2 regions of the Rossellomorea sp. DA94 genome follow, and region 2 is predicted to be linked to the other one. Evidence: riboswitches for the same ligand, from Rfam matches in the RefSeq annotation. Region 2 holds a riboswitch; the other holds the start of a gene.
The links. Region 2 has a riboswitch for S-adenosylmethionine ahead of P8596_RS20660 (homoserine dehydrogenase). Riboswitches for the same ligand answer to the same signal wherever they lie in the genome.
Positions count from the first base shown of each region.

Region 1 (11,331 bases), 450 kb from region 2:
CTATTTCTGCACTATTTCTTCTCTTACCCTATGCAGCACCACCTGGGAAAGCTACGAATTGCCTTACACATTAGAAAAGAAATCGCAGAAAAAGCCCTTTCAAAAAGCGGATGGACCTGGGTTTCTCCCAAATCCTTTTTGACAAATAGATTAGAAAATACGAAATGGTTGCTTGACAATTATCAAGAAGAGGTGGGACACTTTATTGTAAAAATAAGGATAGTCGTGTCATTATAGTTGGAAGAGCAGTTTTGTATTCAGAAGCCATTTTTTATCTAGGAGGAAAAAAATGATTATTCCCTATCACGATAAATACAGAGAACATGTCATTAAATTGATACTATATGTACAGAATGTGGAATACCAAGTGGGTATACGTGTTGAAGAACAACCAGATATTCTAGACATTCAAATGAATTATATCAATAACGGTGGAAATTTTTGGGTTGCATTAAATGATAACGAAGAGGTTGTTGGTACTATTGGTTTGCAAAAAGAAAACAATGAAGTTGCAGTGTTAAAGAAATTTTTCGTTTATAAAGATTATCGGGGTAAAGAATACGGGATAGGCACAGATCTATATAAGGAACTCATTGAATTTGCTAAGAAAAACGGGTTTTCTAAGATCGTTTTGGATACACCAGCTAAAGCCACTCGGTCACATAGTTTTTATAAAAAAGTCGGATTTATGGAAATTGATAAAAAGGACTTGCCCATTCAATATGATTTCTCTGATAGGGATTCACTTATTTTTGAATTGAATTTAGATTAAAAGAATATTTGACCTCTCACCGAGTTCGATCGTACCGTCTATAAGGCGGTAACAAATGCCTATTCCTTTTGAATGCTTTCCTTTATGCCCTTCTTCTCCTTAACAATTATTCCTAAGGTATTTGCCCGTGGATATATCAGCTACCTTCCAAGGTTAATAAAGTAATAATCGTGTTCTTCCACAATACTGTTCAATAAGTGACTAATCTTCAGTTATTGCTCCTATTTACTGGAATAAGAAATAATAATGTTTGCTTTCACTTTCTTAATTAACGTAAGCGTATTATAATTTCATAAAAGCTAATTTGGGTGAAAATAGGTGATTTAATGGTACCAAGAGTTATAAGAATAAAAGGATTTACAAGAGAAAATAGACATGAAATGATTGATTATACTGTTAGCAGTATATCAAAATGTTCAGGTTGGATTACAAACCATACAATGTATTCAAATAAAATGATTGTTATAAATTTTGAAATAGAAGTTAGAGGGGTAAGAAATTTATTGAATTTACTTAACCAAAATGGGGTTAAACTATTTGAAGATAGCAATAAAATTATTAATAGCTTTCCAGAGAGTATTATAAAAGCTAATGAAGACAAAGAAATTATGGGTACAATAAACATTACATTTATTAACGACGAGCCAAGTACAAGAAATCATATTCCTGCAATTCCAGGATAAAGTTTTATTCAACATTTCTATCCAATAATTGAAGATGGGCTATAAACTGATTAAGATGAGCTGATCTTATGTTATTGCCCCCTTTAACTTAATAAGGCCTTATTACCTTCGCTAAGCATAAAATTCGTCTTCATTTTTAGATGCATCTAATATTTCGGTATCAGCATAAATCAGAGTCATAAGAAATTTTAACTAACACAGTATCGCTACTGCTCCCTTTTAATAAAGTAACTTTTAGGTTTTGATATTATTTACCTTCTATATTTTCGTTAGTATATGATTCCTTTGCTTTTTTATGTCTCTTAGAGTAAACATATGTAATTCCCTCTTCTGGACGACTGGTCTGTTCTAATCATGTATCGTGTTGATGTAGACTTTCCATGTTATAGCATGGAAGAGTGTTGCATGCAGCAGGTTCAGGCATTATGCTTTCTATAATTATGACAATCATTATGAGCATTGTTCCGAAAGACAGGAGAGGAAGATTGATGTATTAGTTGTTTCCCACCAAACATTTAGAAGCTTTTCTAAATACGGAGGAACCCTAAAGGTCCGAACGATTTCAAGTGTCGCAAAATTCCTCTTTTAAAATCATCCGGATTCCCCCTTAGGATTAAGCCCCTCGATCAAAGCCTCTTCATTCACTTAGTATTACTTCCTACACTCTTTATTTTAATCGAAGCGAATAAGATTGAAGATAATTCTCTAGGCTATTTAGATCTTGGTCTTGATTGGTGTAAGCAATGTAGCCATCTGGTCTGATCAGATAGATAGCATTTTCCATTAGACCTTTTTCTTCCATAGATGATTCCCAAGGGAAGACGTGCAATTCGGTTCCTGAATCTTCCTTGAATTTCCCTAACTGTTCTGAAGCTTTCCCATAAATGTGGATTTGCCATTCACAAGAGGTAAGCGGAACATAATTATCCATAGGACCATTCTGGTAATAAGGAAGCCGGTCACCACCGGTAATTTTACCTGAAGTCCCTTTACTCAAGCGACTATCGTGATAATGAATTCTCGTTTGTGATATCACTTTGAATGCGGCCTTCCTGGTAGTCGAGAATCCGAGGAGGAATGGAGCAATATAAGGCATGATGACCGTTCGAATCACTTTACTTTTGAAGGTTTCTCCCACAATGTTCTGAAATGCTTTATCGGTTGTATCCACAAGGGTCCTTGCAAAAGTGATTCTTTCTGTTTCATAAGTATCCAAGATATCAGGATGTGCCTTTTCCTTAAGCACCTCTGCCAGTTTCCATGACAGATTTACTGCATCCCCAATCCCCGTGTTCATTCCCTGTCCTCCTGCAGGACTGTGTAAGTGCCCTGCATCCCCTGCAATAAAGACCCTTCCCTTTCGAAAATGATCACTTACACGATGATGAACTTTATAGGTTGAGAACCAGTTTTCTTTTTTTACATCCAACCCGACCTTTTCTTTTACAAAACCGCTGATGGATGAGAACGTAATATGTTCTGCTTGAGTGAGCTTCTCAGGAATGATCCCGATCACCCTGACCATCCCGGAACTTCTTACAGGCATGTAGGCACAAAAGCCCTCTGCGTCCAGATAAAGGTTCATAGAAGCATCATGTAGTGTGTCTGCTTCCACATCAGCTACATAAAAGAGCTTATCATATGTTCCACCGGAAAAACCCAGGCCCAGCGTTTTACGAACAGGACTGTGAGCACCATCGCATCCGCAAAGATAAGCCGTGCGGATGGATGTTTCATTTCCATCCTTTGATAGGACGGCTTCAACAAAATCCCCTTTATCTTCAAAAGAGACAAGCTCCGTATTCCATTCAATCTCTATTCCAGCCCTCTTCAACTTTTCACCGAGGAACTGTTCATGATCATCTTGTGGATAGCTCAGCATATACGGGTATGGACTCAAGTCCTCTCCTAAATCCTTAAAGGTCAAGTGGGCTTTTTCTCTGGAACCTTCACGAATATGAAGGGATTCCAGTTTAATCCCTAACTCTGATATTTCATCGCCAAACCCAAGCTGGCGATAGAACTCCATCGTTCTTGCATGGAGCACCAGTGCTCTGGAGGCTTCCCCATGACCGCTGTTTTTGTCTATAATGCGGAAAGAAACATTGTGTTTCAACAACCTTAGAGCCATGACCAGACCAGTCGGGCCAGCTCCTACTATCAGAATATCCGGGTTCATTATGATTCCTCCCTTAATTTGAACTGCTTATTATGGTTAAAACTATCACACCGGTCGGACTTTCCCTTACACCCTTCATGATCGTCCAAGCTAAAATCAACAATCCTTTTCTTCACACTGTCTAATTGCTTGTCTTTACTTAAAGTATTTACAAATTATTGAAAACATTATTCTGTAGGTTTTATTTTTTGAATATTTATCCTTTCTCAGACTCAAAAAAGTGAGTAATCACTCATTAATGTATTTTAGCATGGATATTTCATGGTCGCAACTGATTGAAGACCCGTACTTACAAAGGGCGATTAATATGAAGATAAACAACTGTTAAATTTGAATGCATTAACCTGCCCTTCAATCAATTAACTTCATAAGAAAAAGCGTTGATCCTTTTTAGATCAACGCTTCCTTTCATTTATCTATTTATTATTGGATTACGACTGGTATGGACCGTTTACTCGCTCATATCTTCTTCCATATCCTTGTCGTTCAAATGATCCTCTACTTCTTTCATGGATTTATAGCCTGAGACGTCTGTAACTTCAAGTCCATCGGTTTCGACTGCGACGAACCCATCTGATGATTGGAGGATTTGTGCTTTAATTTCTTCATTTCCGGTCAAGTTGTACTTTTTGACGAGGGTGGTTTCTCCTTTTTCCTCCATTGCTGTCAATTCAGCAGAATAGGAATCAAGATCCATCCCCTTTTGGATTCGTTCCTGCAGCTTTTCAGTGCTGAACAGGTCTGCTGCCGATTCGTCCATTTCCTGGGTATCCTGTTGATCACCCATTTCTGCCGTATCATTTGAAGTGTTTTCTTCGGGTTCGGCCTCGTCAGAACCGCACGCTCCCAGGATCGAGAGGGCGAAAAAAAGGTTTCCTGCTATCAATAATTTTTTCATGTCGTTCTCCTTTCTTTTGTTTCTACGATACTATCTCTCATTTATTCAATATCCTTTTCGTGTTTTTGTTAAACATTGGAACATTCTCCAACAACAGAAAAAAGACAGCCTTGATGTGGCTGTCTTCTCATCCTTCATTGCCTGAACTGAATTCTTTCCATATTTCTTCTAAAAGCTCCTTATCCGTCAGCAGTTCATATCCCGTCAGCGCAAGTGCCTTTGCCCCGATCACCAGGGCACGGTCGCCCTCGGTGGATTTCGCCGCTTCCCTGAATTCGTTCGTGTGGACGACGAGGGATTCTGCACCGATTTTGATATAGGGGTGGATGGTCGGGACCACCCGGCTGACGTTTCCGGCGTCGGATGAACCGAGTCCCTTTCGTTCCGTATCGTCGAAGGATTCCCCCAGTGACTCTATGGAACGCTGGAATACTTGATCGAAACGGCGGTTGAGCTGAAAGTGGTCGACTTCATTTTGAATCTTGATGACATTCAGTTTCGTCCCGGTGGCGAGGGCCGATCCCTCAGCGATCGCTTTCACTTTCTTCGTGACTTCATTGCACGCTTCCCTCGTTGCAGCCCTTATATAGAAGCGGGCTTTTGCATAGTCAGGGACGATGTTTGGCGCGTCCCCGCCGTGGGTGATGATGCCGTGGATCCGTACATCATCGGTCACGTGCTGGCGAAGGGCATTAATCCCGTTGAACAGCTGGATCACACCATCGAGGGCATTGATGCCGTCTTCAGGGGACGCTGCCGCATGGGCAGACCTTCCTTTGAATTCGAAATCAAGGGGGTCCACCGCAAGGGTTTTCCCTGTCTGTGTGGTTCGGTTGAATGGATGGACCATCATGCAGGCATCCACTCCTTCTAACAAGCCTGCTTTTACAAAGCTGCCCTTTGCACTACCGTTCGGGCCGCCTTCCTCGGCAGGCGTCCCGAACACCACCACTTCCCCTCCTGTTTCATCGAGTACGGACGACAGGGCGATGGCCGCCCCGCAGCTTGCCGTCCCGATGATATTGTGACCGCAGGCGTGACCAAGTCCAGGCAGGGCGTCATATTCAGCCAGGTAGCCGATGACCGGCCCTTCTTTCCCAGAATGCTTGCGTGCCACAAAGGAAGTCTCATGACCCGCCACTCCCCGTTCAATGGAGAACCCGTTGGCTGCAAGTAAGGTGGTCAAGGTATCGGAGGCAAAGAACTCTTCGTTTCCGATTTCAGGGTTGTCGTGGATCTGATGGCTGGTCGACACGAGTTTCACCGCCAATTGATCGACTGCTGAGACGATGTTGTGTTTACGATCAGCAATCACTGCTTGTTGACTCATCTCTCTTTTCCCTCCTAATGCAATTCACTGACGGGAACGAATGTCGGAATCAGTGAATCTTTATATGTTTTCTTGATATGTTCCGCTACGTCATCTTGCTGATAGAGCTCAACAATCTTTTGATAGGTCTTGTTGTCTTTCTCTTTTTCCTGTGCCGCGATGATATTGATGAACGGCTTGGATTCCGCCCCTTCGATGTAGATGCTGTCGTCAACCGGAACCATCCCTGCTTCAACCGCCACACCATTATTGATGATCGATGCCGCAACATCCGGCAGTACCCTTGGCGTCTGGGCAGCGACGACCGGTGTGAATTCAAGGTTTTTCGGGTTTTCTTTGATGGCTTCAAGACCCTGTGACTGATCAAATCCTTCTTTTAGCTTGATCAACCCTGCTTCTTCCAACAGGAGAAGGGCACGTCCAAGGTTCGTCGCCTCTTGAGGGACGGCTACTGTACTGCCTTTCGGTAAGTCTTCCACCGATTTATATTTTTCCGAATAGATGCCAATCGGCGCGATGATCGTCGAGCCAATCGGTACAAGGTCCAGATTATGTTCTTCAACGAAGGAATCGAAATACGAGATTGTCTGGAAGGCGTTCAAGTCGATATCCCCATCGGCCAGCGCTTGGTTCGGTCTCACGTAATCGGCAAACTCCACAATCTCGATATTAATCCCTTCCTTTGCTGCCTTCTCTTTCATATACTCCCAAATCGGCACCCCGGATCCATTCACTCCGACTTTCACGACTTCTTTATCACCTGAACCGGATGCACTGTTTCCTGAGCAACCGCTCAATAGTAGGGTAAATAATAGAATCGCGATACTTGCTAGACTGATTGATTTTTTCATATTCCTCTCTCCTATCGTCTCCTGATGATTTTTGATAATGTATTCCCTGCTGTCTGAAGTCCCTGCACCATCACGACTAAAATGATGACGGTCACAATCATGACGGATGTTTCGAATCGCTGATATCCGTATGCGATGGCGAGATCTCCGAGGCCACCGCCTCCGACTGCTCCGGCCATGGCCGATGCACCGACAAGGCCGATGGTCGCGATTGTGATATTCAGGACCAGTGTACTCAGTGCTTCCGGAATGAGGATCCCGAAGATGATCTGCCACGGCCCCGCCCCCATGGACTCCGCCGCTTCAATGACCCCCGGCTCCACTTCAAGGAGCGAGCTCTCTACCAGTCTCGCAATATACGGTGCCGCAAATACGACAAGCGGTACGACCGCTGCCGCCGTTCCGATCGACGTTCCCACTACCAATCTTGTAAAGGGGATGATGGCCACCATCAAGATGATGAACGGGATCGAACGAAACACGTTGATGATGCTGCTCAGTACTGAAAAGACGGCTTTATGTTCGAGTAAGTGCCCCTTTCTCGTCACCACGACGATGATACCGAGGGGAAGTCCAATCAATGTTGCGAACAGAAGGGAGAATGACACCATCGCCAAAGTATCCCATGTCGCTTCAATAATTCTTGGCCAGAATAATTCCCAGTTAACTTGCACGCTTCTCCACCTCGCTTACGAATAATCTGTTCTTCCAATATTCCAGGATCTCTTCTGTTTCCTTCTTGCTGCCGATGATTTGTACGATGAGATTCCCGAACGGCTTGCCCTGGAGTTCCGTGATTTGGCCGAATAATACATTGATATGGGCATTGAATTTCTTTGCCGTTTCGGAAAGGATCGGCGTGCCTGTCGAATCCCCCTTAAATATGAGGCGGCAGATGCGCCCTTCCTTGCTGTCGTTCAATTTATCAAGAACCGATGCCGGCAGCTGATCATTCATGACACTCTTCACAAAGTTTCTGGTTGTCAAGGTCTGCGGGTCGGAGAAGATATCGAAGACGCTTCCCTCTTCCACGATTTCTCCATTTTCCATGACCGCGACCTTATCACAAATTTCCCTGATAACCCCCATTTCGTGGGTGATCATCACGATCGTAATGCCATACTCCGCGTTGATTCTCTTTAATAAGTTCAGAATTGATTCCGTCGTCTGTGGATCCAAGGCGGATGTGGCTTCATCACAGAGCAGAATCGAAGGAGACGTCGCCAGGGCCCTTGCTATCCCCACCCTTTGCTTCTGCCCTCCAGACAGTTCATCAGGATAATGCTTCGCTTTATCTTCGAGTCCGACAAACGCAAGCAACTCCTTTACTCTTTCGTTGATTTTATCTTTCGGCCATTTTGCCAGTTTCAGAGGATAGGCGATATTCCCTGCCACCGTCCGGGATTGAAACAGGTTGAAGTGCTGAAAGATCATCCCGATACGGTGCCGCTCTTTCCTCAAATCGATGGGCGACTGATCTTTCAAGCTGCGACCCTCTATGAAAATATCTCCTGAAGATGGTTTCTCTAAAAAATTGAGACAGCGGACAAGCGTACTTTTTCCAGCCCCACTGAATCCGATCACCCCATAAATCTCTCCCTTCTTCACTTCAAAGGAAACATCCCTCAAAGCAGTGAAGGGGCCATCCTTCGTCTCAAATACTTTCGTAACATTCTGAACTCTGATCATACAAGACTTGCTCCTTTCGTTATGTATTCTTCCTGATGCCTGGGTTTTATGGACATGGGTGAAAATAAAAAGTGCCCCCCTTCATAAGAAGAGAGGCACAAATATGTATATGTCCCGCTCTTCTCATCTTTCAAGTCATATGACTTGATGGAATTGGCACGGTATTCATTTAAGAACCCGTTGCCGAGGTATCGCAGGGCCAGTCCCTCCACCTCTCTTGATAAGAAGATATCGCTTTATTAAGTTAAAGTTATGATGCGTTTAAGCATTAGGGTAATGGTAAAGGATTTGAATTGGTTTGTCAAACCTGTTTTTGAATATTTTGTATTGTGTAGGTCTATTCAACTAGGGTCACTTTAACCAGTCTTTAATTGGCCAATATATTCATTTCGTTTCAATTCACTAAGTTACTAGAAGAAAATATTTCTATTATTCTGCCCAACCACAAAAAAATAGCAGTGATTGAAAAAGAGACTTATAGTTAATTCCCATTCTTATGAAAATCGGAGAGATCTTAAGTTTGGAGCAAGTAGCATGGTGATTTTCACTTTTCATTCGTATGTGAATTCTGTCTTAATACAAGTCCGTTATGAAACTTTCCAGATGCTTTGCGAGCAACCAGTGATGTTTTATTCATTCAAGAAATGGGAATATTACATTCCATTGCCCTCCGATGAACGGCAGGGGTAATGTTTTCACTTAAAACGATAATCAATCAATGAAACTTAAGGAGGCTATTTTTACTATGAGTCGTTTTACAATTCCACGCGATATTTATTTCGAAGAGAATGCACTTGAAGTGTTACAGTCTTTTGAAGGTAAAAAAGCCGCACTTGTTATTGGAGGAGGTTCTGTTAAACGTAACGGAAACCTCATCAAGGTAGAGGAACACCTGGCAGCTGCCAATATAGAAACAAAAGTACTGGAAGGCTACAATACAGAGCCTACTTTTGAAATGGTCAAAAAAGGAGCAAAAGAGCTGGATGAGTTCCAGCCGGATTGGATAATCGGAATCGGCGGAGGATCGGCGATGGATTCTGCAAAAGCGATCTGGCTCTATTATGAGCACCCGGACCTTGCTTTTGAAGATGCCATTAAGCCATTCGAACTGCCGCGACTTCGCAATAAAGCGAAATTTGCCGGTATTCCGACGACAAGCGGAAGTGGTTCGGAAGTTTCCAACCTTTCTGTTCTGGCCGATGAAACCACGAACGTGAAATATCCAGTTGCTGACTTCGAACTAACACCGGATGTCGCCATTATCGATCCGGTTATGATTAAAGAACTGCCGAAGCACATTGCTGCTTATACCGGCATGGACGCATTCACGCACTCCATCGAAGCATATGTAGCGAAACCGCGTACCATGTATACGGATATCCTGTCACTAGGCGCAGCTGAAGTGATAAAGGATAACCTTCTTGCTTCTTATCAGGGCGATCAGGAAGCCGCTAAGAAAATGCACACCATTCAAGCCATGGCAGGCATGGCCTTTGCCAACGCTGTACTCGGTAACGTGCACAGCCTTGCCCACAAAAGTGGTCCAACGTTCGGCATTCCGCATGGCTATGCCAATGCGATTTACCTGCCTTACGTCATCCAGTTTAACCGTGAAGTCGTGGAAGATCGCTTTGCTGAAATCGCCCGCCGTCTGAACCTGAAAGGAAATAACGATACAGAATTGACTGATTCTCTTGTTGAATATATTTATCAATTGAACAAAGACCTCGGTCTTGCGACTACCCTTCAGGACTACGGTGTATCCGAAGAAGAGTTCAACAAGCATGTTGATACAATGGCTGAAAATGCTATGGAAGATCCATGCACAGGCACCAATCCACGTGAGACTAGTCAAGAACAAATGAAAGAGCTATTTAAAGCCGCTTACTATGGCAAGGAATCTTTAGTGAAAGCGTAAAGATCAATTGAACAAATAAGTAAAGCAGAGCTTATGGGATTTCCCGGGCTCTGCTTTTTACTAGTGAACATGATTCTTTCCCCAGTGTTACTAGTCATCCCAGCCGTCTTCTCTTGCTCTTTTTTCTTTCTGATTTACGGCACTCTGGGTGATATTAGGTAGGCACGATAAGCAAAGGTCTACCTTAGATTATTCCTCTCACCACCTAAAAACAACTATGCTATACTAAAAGAAAAACAATATTCAGACTATTAAAAGGGGCCAAGTCCATGAAACCAAACATTATCGACATCGTCCAATCCCAGGTCATCGCTTCCATCAAGGAAGAAAAAGACTTGGATAAAGCCATACAGTCAAACGCCAACATCGTGTTCATCCTTACGGGCAATTTGATTTCGATGAACGGCTATTTAAAAAAGCTGAAGGAAGCCGGTAAAACTACGTTTATCCATATTGATTTCATCGATGGGTTGTCCAATACGAAGAGTGCCATTAAATACATAGCAGAAATATGGAAACCCGCTGGCATCATTACGACGAGGAGCAATTTGATCAAGTATGCAAAGGAAGAAGGTTTGATGACAATCCAGCGTCTTTTTCTCATCGACCGGAATGCCCTTGAGAAGGGGATTGACATCTCCCATAACTGCAAGCCCGATGCCATTGAAGTCCTTCCTGGTCTGATGCCTTCTGTCATTGACAGGCTGACTGCAATGACTACCCTACCCATCATCGCTGGTGGCTTGATCAGTAATAAGCAGGATATTCTGAATGGACTGAGTGCCGGCGCCCTCGCTATTTCTTCCGGGGATCCGAAGCTTTGGAATTTGGATGTTTGACTAGTAAGGACTGGAACTCCTCGAGTTCCAGTCCTTTTAGGTCCCTACCTTTTTTTCTGCATCGCCGTCTGATTTTCTTTTTTTCCCGATCCACGGGAGGCGAACCCGTACGATTGTGATCTCCCGTTCTTCAAAGATGTTTCCTATTTTCGTAATAATGAAGGTTACCAGT
Region 1 covers NZ_CP122397.1:3,503,231-3,514,561, forward strand. The annotation lists gene P8596_RS23855 (hypothetical protein) at 1-237, shown strand, start outside; gene P8596_RS18285 (GNAT family N-acetyltransferase) at 290-772, shown strand; gene P8596_RS18290 (hypothetical protein) at 1,099-1,455, shown strand; gene P8596_RS18295 (FAD-dependent monooxygenase) at 2,123-3,634, opposite strand; gene P8596_RS18300 (hypothetical protein) at 4,086-4,532, opposite strand; gene P8596_RS18305 (M20 family metallopeptidase) at 4,660-5,862, opposite strand; gene P8596_RS18310 (MetQ/NlpA family ABC transporter substrate-binding protein) at 5,877-6,713, opposite strand; gene P8596_RS18315 (methionine ABC transporter permease) at 6,725-7,387, opposite strand; gene P8596_RS18320 (methionine ABC transporter ATP-binding protein) at 7,377-8,402, opposite strand; SAM riboswitch class I at 8,523-8,629, opposite strand; gene P8596_RS18325 (iron-containing alcohol dehydrogenase) at 9,148-10,320, shown strand; gene P8596_RS18330 (glycerol-3-phosphate responsive antiterminator) at 10,590-11,159, shown strand; gene P8596_RS18335 (MgtC/SapB family protein) at 11,196-11,331, opposite strand, start outside.
Region 1: linked by a shared signal. The riboswitch ahead of P8596_RS18320 (methionine ABC transporter ATP-binding protein) and the one ahead of P8596_RS20660 (homoserine dehydrogenase) in region 2 are both predicted to bind S-adenosylmethionine.

Region 2 (11,331 bases):
CTCCATTCTGATCATTGCTGGTTTCTCGACGATGGTCGCGTCATTGTACGCTGTGACGACGATGCTTGTCGCCCTCTCTGAGGAAGGGGACGCGCCACGGATTTTCTCGAGGAAAGGGAACTGGAGCATACCACTTCCTGCTTTCGGACTAACAACTTTAGTCGTTGCCATCTCGATTGTGATTGCCATGCTCCTCCCCGAAAGACTATTCGAATACATCACAACAGCTGCAGGACTGATGCTTCTTTATACGTGGATCTTTATCCTTGCCTCCTCCCTCAAACTTTTGAGCAAAACAGCTTGGAATCTGATTCAGACGCTGATCGCCCTTTTCCTTATCTTATTCGCCATCAGTGGTACTCTCTTTGATGATGTGAGCCGGATAGGGTTCTTTGTGAGTCTCGGATTCATCCTGCTGATTGCCTCTGCGGCATTTGTGAAAAGAAAAAAGAGTTAAAGGCTGCCTTTAACTCTTGATCTTTTTATGCATATGTGAAAACGGGCATTTACTTATAGAAGTATCCTCATCACGCAGATAATATTGCTTCCATTCATAGTTGTCTTCCTGCCCATACCATTTCAGACTTGGGTGAGGTTCGATATCGTCATATTCCACCAGCCGCTTTCGGATGACTTTCTTTAATTTTTGGCCAAATGCCGTTGAGGAGTTAATTTCATCAAAAACCCATCTGGGCTGGAATGCCAATAGAAAGTATGGAAAATGACGGCTTTTCCTGACATTGTGAGCAGGGGTTGCACAGAAGGCGAAATAAGGTTCTCCATCAAAGCAGAACTCCCACGTATGATCATGGGGATCCTTACCGATGTGATCCGGCCAGGGCTTTTCGTCCATTTGGTGGACACGGTTCAACATATTCCAAAAAACCTGCTCATAGGTTTCAACCGACAGATTTTCCCCTATCACATCTGAATGACAGAACACCACCAGAGAAGCGTAATTTCCAGTCTCCCTGGAAATCTCACCGTATTGTTTTAAGTAAGATGCCAGTTTTTCCGAAGCTTCCCCACTTCTTGGATCCCCCGTAAAACCGAAACGAAGTGTATCAGATTGAAACCCTTGTTTCCCGGGTACGCAAGGATAAGGATGCTCTTCATCCAGCATCATGGCTGAGAAGTGGCGGTAAGCGGATTGCTGCCACGGGGTAAGCTTCTCCATATGTTGATCGATCCAGCTCTTTGAACATAACATATAGCCGATCCCTCCTTAGGATTACTCATGTATCCTATTAGGAAGAAACCGTCTGGGTGTCTGTCTAGCCGAATAATAACCTGCAGGCTTCCACGCCGAAATAAATGCCGAAACCCATCAAAACAATCCCGGAAACAATGGAAATGAAGCGCAGGATCCCCGGACTGACAAGCTTCCTCGCCCCCGTTGCGACACCGGCCATCGTCACATCCCAAATGGTGATACCGAGAAAAATACCCAGACTGTACACTAGGACCTGCCACGATTCGTAAGAGCTTGACGTCTTAGCAAGGATGGAACCATAGATCCCGAGCCAGAATAAAATACTCATCGGGTTGGATATTGCCATAAAAAATCCTGTACGAAAGGCCTTCCCTTTTGTCTCACTATGATTTTTCCCAGCATTAGCCTCAATGTCTCCGGACTTTAGAAGGCTTTCAATCCCCGTGTAGGTCAGAATAAAAAATCCAATTATCCATAAAAAAAGTTTGATGATCGGGATATCAATGAATTGAGCAATCCCAAAATAAATCAGGAGCATAAAGATCCCGTCCGCCACCATCCCTCCAATCCCGACAAGCCAGGCATGGAGGAAACCGAATCGGATCCCCTTGTCCAACTGAGCTGCATTGATCGGACCCATCGGTGCTGAAAGGGATAAACCCAACACAATATAACTAATAAAGATACTCATGTTCGACCACCTTCAAATCGACTTCTTCCCATTGTATTCGGACAAGTCCGGAAGTATTAAATCGATTTCGGAATAAATATAATCAATCCGGTTATTCTAATCAACGATACTATTTACCATAGGAGGAGAACATCTGTGCAAAATCAACAGCAGCCAATGAACCAACCCGGGTCGGGGATGCCACCGAACATGATGAACGCCCAAAGTAAAGATCATGGGGGACATGAGTTGTTCGATGCCCATGAAATCATCGCAGGAATCATCAGCATGCTCGATCAGTATCAAATGTATGATCAACATATTCAGGACCCTGAGTTAAAAGATATCGTAAAACGGCAGACCGCATTTGTAACGACTATGTATAATTCAATCGTAGGGAGCTTTTCAACGGGACATGATCCACAAGTACCCACCCAGCAATACAAAATGAACCAATCCCACACTGCCACTTACGGCATCAAACCGGGTGCTCCTAAAAAGCCCAATCAGTCCGTGAATGACCTTTCAGACAAAGGTTTGTCTGCGTATATGCTCGGACAGACCAAATCATTGGCCACTCTCCTTGCCATGACGGCTCTCGAAATGACAAACCCTGTGTTGCGACGGGTTGTAGCGGACAGTGTGCCGAACTTCATTGAAATGAGCTATGAAATTTTCCTTTATCAGAACAAGCATGGATACTATCAGGTCCCTCAACTGAATGACCAGGATATGACCCTCATGCTGCAAAGCTATACGGAAGTTCCACAGCAGAACCTTCCTCAATAACGTCCACATAACGCCTGCCTCAGAATGCAGGCGTTTTTTATTTTCCGCTTCTCACTGATTTCCTTATCTGCACATAGTATGAAGTGAAAGTGAAACAGGAGGTGACCCCTGTTGATTCATACGGTGAAAACAGGAGAAACACTGGGACAAATATCAAGGGACTACAGGACTCCGCTTTCTGCCATCCTGACTGCCAATCCGGGCATCAATCCGGATCAAATTTATCCAGGACAAACGATCACCATTCCCGGTATCCCCGATACTACCGGCAATCCTTATAGAATAGAAGTCTCTGTTAACAATCGCACCCTCCGTCTATTCAAAGATGGGGTTGAGATAAAACAGTATCCCATCGCTGTAGGAAGAGTCCTGTTCGAAACACCCATCGGGGATTTCATCATCCTCAATAAAGCACCGAATCCAGGGGGGCCATTTGGGACGATGTGGATGAGTTTATCGAAGGAAAGCTATGGAATCCATGGTACAAACAACCCTGCTTCCATCGGGAATGCAGTCTCCAAGGGGTGTATAAGGATGTATAACAAAGACGTGGAAGAGCTCTCTAAGATTGTTCCTGTCGGGACGCCTGTGTCCATCAATCCATAAAGAAAAAAGTGTATAGACAGGACTATACACTTTTCCCTTTATAATATCGCCCTTTTGGATTCAATATAATCCAGACCAAAGTGCATGTGGAGAATCCTTGCTGCTTTTTCAACGTCACCGCGATCGACAAGGGCACTTAGGCCAACCGATGATTCCCAAACCGATACTTTCCCGATATGATAATCATGAAAAACATTGGTGACCTTTTCTTTTACTTCACCGGAAGATTGGATACTCCCTATCACACATACTTTCGATAGATCTTCCGCTATTTCAAAATGAGAATATGCCCCGCTATAGCCGCTGACGATTTTCTTCACTGCATGGACATCCTCATCTTTTATGATCAGTGCAAGGTCTTCTCTATGCTTGATCCTCTCTGTTTCGATATGGTGAGAATCAAGGTCATACAGAATCAAGGATTCCCCTCCATCACACCCATGGATGGTAAGGACTGAAATACCTTTCTGGAGCGCCACGCCGACTATGCTTCCATTCTTTTGAGCTTTAGCACTAATAACGGAACCCCGCCCCTCCTTTAAACTCGAACGGACGATTAAAGGGACAAGATGTTCCTTTGCGTGCTTAATCGCTCTAGGGTGCAGGACATTTGCTCCCATCGTGGCAAAACAGAGCATGTCATTATACGATAAACCGTCGATTTTAGCAGCCCGTGGGACCACTCTCGGATCTGAGGTATACACCCCGTCCACATCCGTGTAAATGTCACATCGATCCGCTTTCAGTGCGGAAGCAAGGGCAGCTGCGGTTGTATCTGAACCACCCCTTCCAAGCGTAGTGAGCTCACCATCCTCTGTAACTCCTTGGAAACCAGCGACCACCACAATCCGTCCGGCTGATAATTCCCCTTCGATTCTCCCTGTTTCTATGGAAGTGATCTTGGCATTGCCGAACACCGCGTCTGTCCGGATCCCAGCCTGCCTGCCGGTCAGGGATACTGCCTCCGCCCCTTTATGCTGGAGGGCCATTGTCAGAAGGGAAATCGTGACCTGTTCCCCTGTTGAAAGGAGCATATCCATTTCCCTTTTCCGGGGAACATCAGACAATTCTCCCGCAAGCTTTACAAGGGCGTCCGTCGTTTTATCCATGGCCGATACAACCACCACCACGTCATGCCCTTTCTCCTTTTCCTTCAACGCATAACCTGCTACCCGTTTAATTCGATCCGCAGAACCTACAGAGGTTCCACCAAATTTCTGAACGACGATACTCAAGTGATCCCCCTACTTTCTATCAGATCTGTTGCTTTTTTAATAAAATCGTCAGGAAACCGCAATCCCTTCTTTCACTGCATTTTCAAGTGGGATTTCGTCCAGGATGGACACTGCCTGGATCTGTTCCTGTGATGTAAGAACTGATTCTATGTCCTCTTTCCTGCCTTCTACAAAGACATACAGGAAATCGCCAAGCTGAATGCGGTCTTTCAGTGTGAACAACGGAATCCACCTTTGATAGTCTTCATTTGCAGGAACACGTAAGACCCATTGGCCTGTGCTATCTTCCAGAACCTCTCCATTGTGTACTGCACTTTCAGGAGAGGCCGTGTATTTCCCTTGAATCAGTGAAAGAAAGTCCTCCACCATAGCACTTCCTGTCGGACATTTACCGGCGCCCGGCCCAAGTAGTGTGATTCTTCCTACGAGACTCCCTTTTAATGAAATCGCATTTTCCACATCCTCCACACCGTAGAAAGGATGGGTGTCGTGGACGAGGACCGGCTCTACTTCACCTTTGATCCGATTGAATCCGTCACGTTCCAATGAACCTACGTGTTTAAAGCGCAATCGGAAGGACTCGGCTGCCTGCAGCCATTCTGCCGTCAAGTGTGTGATCCCCCTGCGTCGGATATCCTTCCAATCTGGCTGTCTGCCAAAAGCGGTCTGACTCAAAATCAGCAATTTATAAAAGGCATCATATCCTTCGATGTCGCTCGTCGGATCCGCCTCTGCGTACCCCTTTTCCTGGGACTGCTTTAGAGCGGTCTCAAAGGAAAGACCCTTTTTCCTCATTTGGGACAAAATGAAGTTGGAAGTCCCATTCAATATGCCTTGGATGCTTTTGATTTCATTTACCTTCAGGAGCTGGCGGATCGTGCCGATGACCGGGATCCCTCCGGCTGTTGTCGCTTCGAAACCAACGGATACAGTGTGACGTTTTGCTTTCTCCATAAGGCTGGGGCCGAATTTAGCAAACATGGCTTTATTGGCCGTGACGATGTGAATCCCCTTCTCCACCGCTTTCGATAAATACGTGTATCCCGGTTCTTCTCCTACAATCGCTTCAAAAATCACATGAAGATCCGGTATGTCAAGAATGTCCTTGAATTCTGTCGTAACCTTAATGGACGGATCAATTTCCCTTTGTTTAACCGGGTCCTTGATGAGAATCGCCCTCACCTTCACCTCTTTCCCGAGTGCTTCCTTCAATCTGTCCTGGTGAGTATCAATGGCTTCACAAACCCCTTGACCGACAGTTCCAAAGCCCAGTATCGCCACATTTATCGCTGACATCTTTTTAGCCTCCTTTTTGTCGTTTGTATCGCATCGCTTCTTTCTGAAGATCCACCGGGCATGGTGGAAAGAATGAGGGTATAAAGAAAAGCCCTCTTCTTGTAAGAAGAGGGCTTAGTGTGTATGCTCCTCCCCTTATCTTCCAGATTCACATGGAATCTGTAGGAATTGGCACCTTTACAGACTGATCCTGCAGGTTGCCGGGCTTCATCGGGCCTATCCCTCCGCCGCTCTTGATAAGAGATATAACGTTACGTTTTCACTTGATATTTGAGTATGAATTGGATTATATAGGTGATTCATTCCTCCGTCAATACCATTTTCGGTATTTTTAAAAAATTCTTTCTAATTTGTCAGACAACTTAATTTCACATGGGTTTACTGTGATTTCCTTTGAAACATCCACCCTCTATGAATCTATTTTTGAAATTCAGGTTTTAACCTACACTGGCAGGGAAAACTAATCCATATCCATTTACTAGAAAGGAACCGTTTCAATCATGTTTAAAAAAATGCTCCCCCTTTCCATCAGAAAATATTTGCTCATGTCAAAACGTCAGCGCATGCATGAAATCCGGCTGACCATATGGTATATGCCTTTCTTATACATATGTCTTGCCGTACTGCTGGTAGCCATTACCCTTTACTTGGATCTATCATTGGAAATCTCACAGTATACGTTCGATCTATTGAGTATGGATGCCTCTGTCACCAGAATCCTGGTGAGCACACTTATCGGTGGCGTTCTGACGCTCAGTGCCTTTACACTTAATTCCCTCTTAGTCGTGTTGACGACGTTCAGTGGTCAATTCTCTCCAAGAATGCTTTTGGATTTCATTTCGGACAAGCAGACGCAGCACGCCCTCGGTATTTTTAATGGGAGTTTTGTTTATGTCCTCCTTCTCTTTCTGTTTATCGGTAGTTCAAAGAAGGAGATGTTTGTCGCTGCACCCATGATGACGATCTTCCTTGCCTTTCTTTCAGCCGTCACTTTCATCTTCTTCATTAATCATGTGTCGACTTGGATGCAGGTCCATAATATCACGTATAATATGAAACAGGTTTCTGAAGTGATGATCCATCAGACGCTGAAGAAGGATTTAGAAGCACATCGCACGACAGAAAATGGGGACATCATGGAGGAAGAGAAAAAGAACATTGTTCATGTGAAGGCTAAGCACTCCGGATATATTCAGTTAGTAGACTTCCAGGGAATGATTCAACGCGCACAGAAAGAGAATCTTCTCCTACAGCTTCATTATAAAGTGGGCGATTATGTACTCGCCGGAAATGAAATACTGAGCTTATGGGGCCCTGAAACAAACAATATCCTTACTGATTCATACCTTCAATTCATTGAAATGGGCCATAAAGAGACAGAAATCCAAGACCTGCAGATGGGGATCCACAAACTCGCAGAGGTGGCGATTAAATCCCTGGGGAATGACGATCCCAAAACGGCTTCGAACACGATCGACCAGATGGCCGATTTGATGCTGACGGTGGAGGATCAATTATCCTTCACACCCTATTTAATCGACCAAGATGAAAGGATACGGGTCATCCTCCAATCGGAACCGTTCGATTATTATCTCTATCGTGGATTTGGTTATATTCGACACTATGCGAAAGACAATCACTTAATCATAACGGAAATCGTACGTGCACTGGCACTTTTAGCCGAATCCATCCAGCCTTCGAAGCACAAAGATCTTTGGGAATTCGCCTGCAACACCATCGATCATATCGAAAGGGAGGTCATTTACGAATTAGATAAAACCTTTCTTCTCCAAGAGGTTCATAAGCTTGCACGCCTCACCGGCCACTTCAGGGAATATAAAGAAATCGAAGATAAATTCTATCCGAACGCAAACAAAAATACGTAAAGAAGCTTCATTTCTCTCAGAGAGAAATGAAGCTTCTTTACGAGAGTCATATCCACGTTTCGACAATGCTGTCATCTTCCCCTTGAGCTTTCGGTACAACGGAGAATCGTTCCGGGATTTCACTTCTGACCGCTTCTAAAGTTGGTCTCATCAAAATGTTATGTGTCGGCTGATTCACATCGAATAGTCTTGCTACAAACATGCCTTGATAATCTTTCGGACTCTGATAGATACAGATGATCGGCATTTTATAATCACTTAAGGCCACCTCATCGAATGACGAAATTAATCGATCTGGGTTTTCCATCCTATCTCTCCTTTACAGGGTATTGTGATTAGCTGTTAACGCATTCTTTTTCTTTAACCATTTTCCCATTGTAGAGCTTTTGAATATAGTAATTACACTCGGAGTATTGCCCTTCTTCCTTCAACAATGGGATGATGATAGTCTCCATATATTGATAATATGCTTCTTCCCCTTCATGAACCCTGATACCAAGCATCGTAAATAGACACTCTTTGCAGGAATCTTTATTGGCGGTTGCATAACGGAGTCCTTCCTCTATCAAAGTTTCCAATTTTTCAAGTGCCGGCCCCTCTACATCCATGGAACTCTCAATATAGCCAAAAAGAATTCTGACATAGTCTTCTGTGGGTGACTCATGTTTCAATAATCCATATGCGACCTGATAGGCATCCCGTGCCTTTCTATCCTGCATCAAGTCCCGATACAACCTACCTAAATTCAGATAAAGAATGGCTTTTCTTCCGTGATCATGCAGATTATCACAATGCTGAATCAACTCATCATACTTCTCTACTATTGACTCGAGACCTTCCTCTCCATGTTTGCTTTCCGCAATCAACTGAATCGTAGCCGCATCAATACATCTTGTAAAATTAAATGTTTCTTTGAAATAATTCAAGGCCTGCTGACTATATCGCAAGGACCTGTCATACTGCCCTAACTCATGATAGCCAATGGACAGATGAAAGTATGATTCAGGATTGGAGTAGATATCCCGGTCTATTCTTCCCAAAAACATAATCGCAGATTGGGGATTCCCTTTCTCAAGCTCGTACATCCCCTTTATATGATAGTACAGCTGAAAGTCATAATCGGACATATGAAAGGATAGACGCTTATTAGAGAACTGACTTAAATAGAATCCAGCATCCTTAAGCTTACCCTTCATCATAAAGTATCTTGCTTTCAATATCTTATATGTCCCGTTCAAGGTTTCGATCTGGATTAACGGATTTTGTTCAATGGTCTCCTTCAATAACTCGACCTTCCCATTTACCTGCTTGATCATGACATCATGCCACAATTCTAAATCTAATTGTAATTTTTTATATGTTTTTAACTCTTTCTCAATATTGATATGTAACCGTTGATTGAACAGATCGATTTTATCTTTCGTAATTTGTAAATGCCCACTTTCAATTTTACTAATATGGCCTGGAGTACAAATCCCTTCCCCCACTTGCTTCTGAGTCATACCTTTATAGATCCGATAGTATTTAATAAATGCCCCAATATTCATTATTTACCCCCCGTGGTGAATTAGTAGAAAAGCTTCCGTCTCAATAACTGGCCTATCGCTTTATCTTTTTTTATAGCGATATACGTTCTACTAATATTATACTAATAAATAATCGGGATGAAATTGGGGTTTTCTACAGGCATAAGAACCAGCAGGCCGTGACTTTATACCTACATTCATTCTCGCATTTCCGGTCCACACAAAAAAATTTCCGCCTTGCATTCTTTCATACCGAATCTTTTGTCAACAAAACGACTGTTCACTGAATAAATACCCAGGTCTTTTAACCTATTCTTTTTTCCCAACATGAGATTGTCATGGTTGTTATGTTGAAAAAGTGTTTTGATTCCTATCGCCTTTTATAAATAAAAAAACGACGCCTATGTGGCTTTCCTCTTTACAATTGATTTGAAGGCTGAATCGGTGGGTCGAGCTGAATATCCTTGTTACGATAAATCCTGGAAATAATAGACGATCCCATTAATCGCTTAATTTCTTTCGCCGGCAATTCCATTGACACCCCATTAAAAGCTGTCTTATAACGATGTGTGATTCGATAATCCACTTCGTTCTCTTCTAAAAAGGCATGTAGCTCTTTTTCAAACTCCCGATGACTATGTTCAACTTTTTCTTTGGCTGATTCCAGAGTCAGCTCCACTCCTTGGGCTTCTGCTTCCAAAACAGCTATTTTTGCAGGTTTGGTCTTGAATTCTATAATGATGGATACATTCTCTGCGCTTGACAGGTCAAGTTCCGGATCCACTTTGATCGACGAATTCATTGTCTCTTTCACCGCCTCTTCATCTCCTTGTTTACCATTGTCCCCATTATTCAGACAGCCTCCCAGGGCTATCAATGACAGTGCTAAAAGGGCTTTACAGTACCACTTCTTCATCGTCATTCAATCTCCTTTTTTAAATAGTAAAAAAGACAACCTATAAGGAATTTTTCCTGACGATTGTCTTTTCAATAGTATGGATAGGGTGTCACCCTTACTCTGCTTAGGGTTACATTTCAATTCCTCGTACCTACTTACAGAAAATATGTTTCCCAATTTGCTTGATTTGTGGACGACTCCAAATCCATCTGCTAGTTGCCGTATCGGGATTGAAATAAGAAAGATTTGAGTTTTGACATAAGAACCTCCATAGAAAGATACATATATTTTCTTCTCAAAAGAGCTAAATTATGTACTAACTCATATTCCGCTCTAATGCAAAGAAAGGCAGCCCAGTTGGACTGCCCTTTCTTTCGATTAGGAATTAATTCCCAATTCTTTTTTGATCGTGTCGATTGTTTCACCATTCGCTTCTGCTTGAGGATCTGGAGTATCTAATACAAAATCATTTTCAGACAAGTAGTATTTCTCAAGGAGTGTAAAGTCTTTCTCATCTGTCGTGCCGTCGAAGTTAATATCCGTGTTTCGATAGTCCGTTTTCCAATGATCTTGAAGCAATAGAGCATCGTGAATGTCAATCACATTGTCTTTATTGATGTCTCCAGGCTTGGACACGGCCATATAATACGTGACATATTCACCAATATTCACACCATTTTCCGTGCGCCCCGCTTCAAGTGGTGTATACGTTGTGTAGTGACCTGGCACATCTGTCACGACTGTGTACTTATGAACCGATGCCGGTAGTTGTTCGAAATTAATCACACCATTTTTCGGTATGGTGACAGGATAGGTATTACCATCCTTATCCTCTAAGTGTATAGAGGCACCTATCTGGGTGTAGTCGCGGCTATAATCAAAGCGGCCTGCATCTGTCAGGAGGCCTTCTGCCCCTATGAATCCAGCACCAACTTTTGATACTTTCGGATAGGTTGGATGAGCTCCTATTTTCGTGGGGATTCGTGAACCGTCATTAATCTTCATTGTACTTACACTACTGAACAATGGAGAATACGTATTGAAGAACTCCTTCTCATTCGTATCGGCTACAATCTTGAATAATGCCACGTCGCCTGATACACCTTCATCTGGAATTTTTATCTCAATATCATTTCTGACACTTGTTGTACCGGTTTTTGTCACATTTAATTCTGTTCCCTCTGGTAACCCATCCGCTAATTGGAATTCAAC
Region 2 covers NZ_CP122397.1:3,953,820-3,965,150, forward strand. The annotation lists gene P8596_RS20630 (amino acid permease) at 1-457, shown strand, start outside; gene P8596_RS20635 (YqcI/YcgG family protein) at 467-1,210, opposite strand; gene P8596_RS20640 (LysE family transporter) at 1,275-1,904, opposite strand; gene P8596_RS20645 (spore coat protein) at 2,040-2,672, shown strand; gene P8596_RS20650 (L,D-transpeptidase family protein) at 2,784-3,278, shown strand; gene P8596_RS20655 (aspartate kinase) at 3,317-4,513, opposite strand; gene P8596_RS20660 (homoserine dehydrogenase) at 4,562-5,809, opposite strand; SAM riboswitch class I at 5,942-6,052, opposite strand; gene P8596_RS20665 (DUF2254 domain-containing protein) at 6,310-7,695, shown strand; gene P8596_RS20670 (hypothetical protein) at 7,742-8,002, opposite strand; gene P8596_RS20675 (helix-turn-helix domain-containing protein) at 8,031-9,242, opposite strand; gene P8596_RS20680 (protease inhibitor I9 family protein) at 9,640-10,137, opposite strand; partial or broken gene P8596_RS20685 (spore cortex-lytic enzyme) at 10,271-10,363, opposite strand; gene P8596_RS20690 (S8 family serine peptidase) at 10,498-11,331, opposite strand, start outside.